Linked DNA regions of Novipirellula caenicola. The protein of the gene in region 1 interacts with the protein of each later gene in a pairwise test. Links are inferred from orthologs where the notes say so. Each region holds a gene or a part of one and is shown in the gene's direction. Other genes may lie near its edges. The genes, in order: nth and aceE.

Evidence for each region.
Region 2: the proteins of nth (region 1) and aceE interact in binary tests that used the Escherichia coli proteins (3 or more experiments, as listed by UniProt). The link is inferred for Novipirellula caenicola from one-to-one orthologs.

The regions. Positions count from the first base shown.
Region 1 is NZ_BAABRO010000009.1:56,077-59,250, forward strand. What follows is about bases 157-3,006. They hold nth (endonuclease III), read left to right. Parts: upstream 157-1,179; coding sequence 1,180-1,833; downstream 1,834-3,006. Other genes in these bases: ABEA92_RS17585 (MFS transporter), read right to left, coding at 157-1,065; ABEA92_RS17595 (BaiN/RdsA family NAD(P)/FAD-dependent oxidoreductase), read right to left, coding at 2,500-3,006. In the rest of the region: more of ABEA92_RS17585, read right to left, coding at 1-156; more of ABEA92_RS17595, read right to left, coding at 3,007-3,174. UniProt on the Escherichia coli protein: DNA repair enzyme that has both DNA N-glycosylase activity and AP-lyase activity. The DNA N-glycosylase activity releases various damaged pyrimidines from DNA by cleaving the N-glycosidic bond, leaving an AP (apurinic/apyrimidinic) site.
Region 2 is NZ_BAABRO010000011.1:233,107-236,664, reverse strand. The notes cover bases 169-3,402. They hold aceE (pyruvate dehydrogenase (acetyl-transferring), homodimeric type), read left to right. Parts: upstream 169-469; coding sequence 470-3,202; downstream 3,203-3,402. Other genes in these bases: ABEA92_RS20255 (2-oxo acid dehydrogenase subunit E2), read left to right, coding at 3,306-3,402. In the rest of the region: ABEA92_RS20265 (SDR family NAD(P)-dependent oxidoreductase), read right to left, coding at 1-15; more of ABEA92_RS20255, read left to right, coding at 3,403-3,558. UniProt on the Escherichia coli protein: Component of the pyruvate dehydrogenase (PDH) complex, that catalyzes the overall conversion of pyruvate to acetyl-CoA and CO(2).

The DNA.
Region 1 (3,174 bases):
GGTGGAGTTTAACGTCGTCAATGTCATCATCCACGTCGCACCCATCAGCAAGGTGGCGACGCATACGATCGCCGTTCCGGTGGTGTTGGCGAGCGTGGCTAATCCGATTGCAAAACCGACCATCGCGATGGCAATCGTTTGGTCAGCGCCACGATGCCGTTGGAAATGAGGCAGTGTCCATGCGGCAAACACCGCTCCGACACCGACGCAGCCCACCAGGAAACCAAACCCGCTGGCACCCCAGCCGAGATGTTGTTTTGCCACCAATGGCAACAGCGACCACAGCGCACTGCCGGGCAACACGAACAACACCACCCCGAGGATTGTGTGCCGCATTGCCACGGTTTTGGCAACGTAGCGAAGCCCTTGATACAGCGACAAGCGAAACGACAATCCACGCGACGATTCACGGCGTGTTCGTTTCCATGACAATAAAACGGTCAACACTCCGGCGAACGACAAGGCGTTGATCGCGAACGCGGTCCACACGCCGGCCATTGCAATCAAGATGCCGCCCAAGGCCGGACCGACTGCACGCGCGAGATTGAAGCTGATGCTGCCCAGCGCCACCGCGCGAGCGAGCTGGGTTTTGGGAACCAGCTCGGGGATCGATGCCTGCCAGATCGGGACGTGCACGACCATGCCCAAGCCAATGACAAATGTGAACACCAACAGCAGTTTGGCGGTGATCATGTCGCTAAAGGTCAGCGACGCCAGCGTCGCAGTGCAGGCACAAAGGACAAATTGTGTGCCGATCAGCATTCGTCTGCGATCGATGCGGTCGCCCAACACACCGACGGGAATGGCTAAAAAAATAATCGGAGCCGCCATCACGGTTCGTACGGCGGCCACCATTTCCGGCGAGGGGTCCAAGCTGGCCATCAGCCACCCCGCTCCCACTTCGTGAATCCAAGTGCCAAGATTCGAAGCGAGCGATGCAAACCAAAACGCGCGGTACAGTGGGATTTGCAGCGGGGCCCAAGCCGACGACGATGTCAGGGTACGGGCGGCGAATGCACCGGCCAACGTCTTAACCTTGTTCCGACCGCGGTCATCTCGATCCATCAAGCAATTCCTCGACGCGGGGGGCCAGAGATGGTAGAAGTTCCCTCGAAAGACAACAAAACGTAAATGACAAGCGAGTCCCAACGGGGTTCGCCATCGCAGGATAACGAATTAGTGAAGAAACAGGAACGAGCCGACCGTGTGCGGCAAAAACTCAGTCAGCTGTACCCGAATCCCCCCATCCCGCTGGACCACACCGATGAGTTCACGCTGTTAATTGCGGTCTTGTTGAGTGCGCAGTGCACCGACAAGAAGGTCAACGAAGTGACGCCCGAATTGTTCGCTGCCGCGGGCACGCCTCAGGCCATGGTAGAGTTGGGGCAAGAAGAAATCTTGCGTTTGATTCGTCCGATTGGTTTGTCGACCAACAAATCCAAAGCCATCTACAAGTTGTCGCAACTGTTGCTCGAACGCCATCAAGGCAAGGTGCCGCGAACCTTTGCCGAGCTCGAAGCACTACCCGGCGTTGGACACAAAACGGCATCGGTCGTGATGGCTCAAGCATTCGGGGTTCCGGCGTTCCCCGTGGACACTCACATCCATCGACTCGCACAGCGATGGGGGCTGTCCAGCGGCAAGAGTGTGGTTGATACCGAGCGGGACTTGAAAAAGTTGTTTCCAGAATCGTCGTGGAACGATCTGCATCTGCAAATCATCTACTACGGTCGCGAGCACTGCACCGCGCGAGGCTGCGACGGCACCAAATGCGGGCTGTGTGTCGAGCTATATCCCAATCGCAAAAAAGCCGTCATCTGGAACAAACCCTAGTAGCGGAAGTCGTCAAGACTTTCGACCGGTCAGCCCTCCCGTCGTGCCGAAAACTTCTCCGGAGCCTGTGGATCTGAACGAAATGCAAATTGCATTGGTGAGCCGCGGGCCGTAAGGCACCGGGTAGCGCGCGGGACCCGGCCGCTGACGCGTCGCGGCTCAGTAAATCAACAACCCGTCAAGACTTTCGGCAAACCGGCCCCCCTTCGTCGTAGCGGAAGTCGTCAAGACTTTCGACCGGTCAGCCCTCCCGTCGTGCCGAAAACTTCTCCGGAGCCTGTGGATCTGAACGAAATGCAAATTGCATTGGTGAGCCGCGGGCGGTAAGGCACCGGGTATCGCGCGGGACCCGGCCGCTGACGCGTCGCGGCTCAGTAAATCAACAACCCGTCAAGACTTTCGGCAAACCGGCCCTCCCTTCGTCGTAGCGGAAGTCGTCAAGACTTTCGTCCGGTCAGCCCTCCCGTCGTAGCGAAAACTTCTCCAGAGCCTGTGGATCTGAACGAAATGCAAATTGCATCGGTGAGCCGTGGTCCGTAAGGCACCGGGTAGCGCGCGGGACCCGGCCGCTGACGCGTCGCGGCTCAGTAAATCAACAACCCGTTAAGACTTTCGACAAACCGGCCCCCCTTTGTCGTAGCGGAAGTCGTCAAGACTTTCGACCATTTACTCCACCGTCGCTGCCGCGATTCCCGCGGCTCGGCCCGTGCTGAATGCGGCTTGGAAATTGTATCCTCCGATCCAGCCATCGACGTCCAGCACTTCGCCTGCGATGTAGAGTCCCTTGACGACTCGGCTTTCCATCGTTCGCGGATTGACCTCTTTCAAGTTGACTCCGCCTGCGGTTACTTCGGCTTTACTGAACCCGCGAGTCCCGGTGATCGGCAACGCCAATTGTTTGATACCGGTCACCGTCGCTCGGCGACCCGCCTTGGTCAATTCAGCAATCGTCGGGTCACCACACATCTCATGGGCCAATGAAGTTGCCAGTCGGCTCGGCACCCATTGGCTCAATACATTGGAAAGCCGACGTCGTCCTGCACCGCCTGCGGTATTACACAAAGTCGCTTCGATCGCTTCTGCCGGTACGTCGGGCGCCATATCCAGTTGCACGCGAACGCGATCGAGTTTTTCAGTCAGCGTGACAATCCGGCTGACGTCCATCGCCGCGGGGCCTGAAAAGCCGAAGTGCGTGAACAACCATGACGATCGCCGACTCATCGACTGTTTCGATTTCTTCGCTTCGGAGGTTTGGTTTTCCGCTGTCACGACGCAGTCCTCCAGCGTGATTCCCGACAGCGCCTTGGTCCACTCGAAACCGCCAGTCAGCGGCACCAACGC
Region 2 (3,558 bases), on another replicon or contig:
TTGCCCCATTCGCATCGCGATTGGTTGATCGGTTTCCCGCAGCGTAATGCAAACCTTTGACGGCTCGAAGAGGCAGGCTAGGGTACCGAAAAGAATCTTCTCATATTGCTGGATTCTCGCTTCCTGCAGAGTCGATCACTCCAATGGCGAATCCACGATGGACGCCTGCTTCGCGTGACCAAAATGCGTTAGAATGGAGAACGGCGAGACATACCCCATCTGGGGCATTCCCGTTCTTGTTTTTCCTAGGCATGATTGCTGCTCATCATTTGTCCACTCGCGGGGTCCCCCTTGGTTCGCTGCATGGTAAGACAATCCGCCAATAATTGCTCGCCCTTGCCGTATTTACCCTAATCCGGCTAATCTGCACGCTCAGACGAATCATAATAGACTCGCACAAAAAAACGGCCGCACAAAATTGAGTGGTGCGATTACGGGACAGCCCAGTAATAGAAAGAAGAAATTGAATATGACTGACTCAAAAACTGTCGCCCAGAACGAAGTCGATCAGCATCTTGGCGAATTGGCTCCCCCCGCAGCCGAATTGGATTTGGATGCCGCGGAAACACAAGAGTGGTTGTCGTCACTCGACTATGTGCTGAAGAGCAAAGGCCCGGATCGTGTTCGTTTCCTGATCGAACAGCTTCGCGATCGCGCTGCCGAAGAGGGGATCCAATCGGCCCAAGACACCAACACCCCCTACGTCAACACGATCCCCACCAAAGACCAACCAGCCTACCCCGGCAATCGCGAAATCGAACGCCGCATCAAATCGATCGTTCGCTGGAACGCGATGGCAATGGTCGTGCGAGCGAACAAACGTCCCGGCGGCGTCGGCGGACACATCAGCACGTTTGCATCGAGTGCGACGCTTTACGAAGTTGCCTTCAACCACTTCTTCAAGGGACGCGGCGAAGACGGTTACTCGGGCGATACGATTTACTTCCAAGGGCACGCTTCGCCGGGGATGTACAGCCGAGCGTTTGTCGAAGGCCGCTTGAGCGAAGAGAACCTCGAGAACTTTCGTCGTGAACTTGCCCCTGGCGGTGGACTGTCGAGCTACCCGCATCCATGGTTGATGCCTGATTTCTGGGAATACCCCACCGTTTCGATGGGCCTCGGTCCAATCATGGCGATCTATCAAGCTCGCTTTAACGAATACCTCCGCGACCGCGGGATCAAAGACACGTCGGGACAAAAAGTCTGGGCGTTCCTTGGTGACGGCGAATGTGACGAACCGGAAACGCTTGGCGCGATCGGACTCGCTGCCCGCGAGAAACTTGACAATCTGATCTTCGTCATCAACTGCAACTTGCAACGACTCGACGGTCCGGTTCGCGGTAACAGCAAGGTGATCCAAGAGCTTGAATCGATTTTCCGCGGTGCCGGATGGAACGTGATCAAAGTCGTCTGGGGTGACGACTGGGATCAACTGCTTGCCAAAGACACCACTGGTCTATTGGCCAAACGGATGAACGAAGTCGTCGACGGCCAGTACCAAAAGTACACCGGGATGCCGGGCAGCTACATTCGCGAACACTTCTTTGGCAAGTACCCCGAACTGCTGAAGTTGGTCGAAAACTACTCGGACGAACGACTCGAAAAAATGCGTCGCGGTGGCCACGACCCTGAAAAGGTATACGCGGCCTACAAGATGGCGACGGAACTGAAAAACGGCAAACCGACCGTCGTTTTGGCCAAGACCGTCAAAGGCTATGGACTTGGCGAAGCGGGCGAAGGCCGCAACGTCGCGCACAACCAAAAGAAAATGAACGAAGAGGAACTGCTCGAGTTCCGCACGCGGTTTGGCATCCCGATCAGCGACGAAGAGGTTGGCAAGGCACCGTTCTATACGCCGCCGGCCAATAGCCAAGAAATCAAGTACATGAAAGAACGCCGCGCCGCTCTTGGTGGCCCGGTACCTAGCCGCCCCACGACACATCCGACGATGGAAGTGCCGACGGTTGCGGACTACAAAAAATTGATCAGCCGGCTCGAAGACAAGAGCTGCAGCACGACGTTCTCGGTTGTGCAAACGTTGATCGCGTTGTGCCGTGACAAGAAGGTCGGTAAATACATGGTCCCGATCGTGCCTGATGAATCACGCACCTTTGGGATGGAAGGGATGTTCCGCGAGTTCAGCATCTACGCTCACGCCGGACAGCTGTACGAGCCGGTTGATTCGTCGCTGATCACCTACTACAAGGAATCGCAAGACGGCCAAATCCTCGAAGAAGGGATCACCGAAGCGGGATCGATGAGCAGCTTCAACGCGGCCGGAACCGCGTACAGCTCGCACGGCGTCAACATGATTCCGTTCTTTATCTACTACAGCATGTTTGGCTTCCAACGCATTGGCGACCTGATTTGGGCCGCGGCGGACATGCGAGCCAAGGGCTTTTTGATCGGCGGTACCGCTGGCCGAACCACGCTCAACGGCGAAGGACTTCAGCACCAAGACGGACACAGTTTGCTCAACGCGATCGCGTTCCCGACCGTGCGTGCTTACGATCCTGCGTTCGCGTACGAAGTCGTCGTGATCATCTTGGAAGGCCTCAAACGGATGTACCAAGATGGCGAAGAGTGCATGTATTACTTGATGAGCGAAAACGAGGAATACTTGCATCCTGCGATGCCCGAAGGTTGCGAAGAAGGCATCGTCAAAGGGATGTACAAGTTCCGCAGCCGCGACGTCGAAGGTGCCAAGGCACGCGTTCAATTGTTCGGCAGTGGAGCCATCCTCAATTGCGTCTTGAAAGCCCAAGAGATGCTTGCCGAGAAATACAACATCGCGAGCGACGCTTGGAGCGTGACCAGCTACACGCAATTGCGTCGCGAAGCCGCCGACTGCAGCCGCTGGAACATGTTGCACCCGACCGAAACGCCCCGCAAGAGCTACCTCGAAGAACAGCTCGAAGGCGTCGAAGGCCCGTTCATTTCGGCAAGCGATTACGTCCGAGCTCTTGGTGAACAACTGCAACCTTGGATCCCAGGCGACTACTTTGTACTGGGTACCGATGGCATGGGACGCAGCGAAACTCGCGAAGCCTTGCGACGACATTTCGAAGTCGATGCGGAATGCGTTACCTACGCAACGCTCACCCGGTTGGCCAAAACAGGCCTATTCACCGCCGCGGAACTGGCCGATGCGATCAAAGATCTTGGCATCGACCCTGACAAACCCAATCCGTACTTTGCCTAGTTCGAGGCCAATGTCCGAGACGCCTGTGTTGAAGGCGTCTCCTTGCCTGAGACAACGTACGTTACAAACATCCCACTGAAATCTGCTTACCAGAAACTCTTTTATGGCAACTGAAGTAAAGCTTCCCGAATTGGGCGACGGCATCGAATCTGGTGACGTTCTGGAAATTTTTGTGTCGGTCGGCGACGTGATTAGCAAAGGCCAAGACATCGTCGAAATGGAAACCGACAAAGCGACCGTGCCGGTCCCGGCATCGGTCGGTGGAAAGGTCACCAAGATCCTTGTCAGCGAAGGCGACTCGGTAGCCATCGGTGGCGTGATCCTGGAAGTCGAAGCGGAAGCGGCCGCTCCGGCTG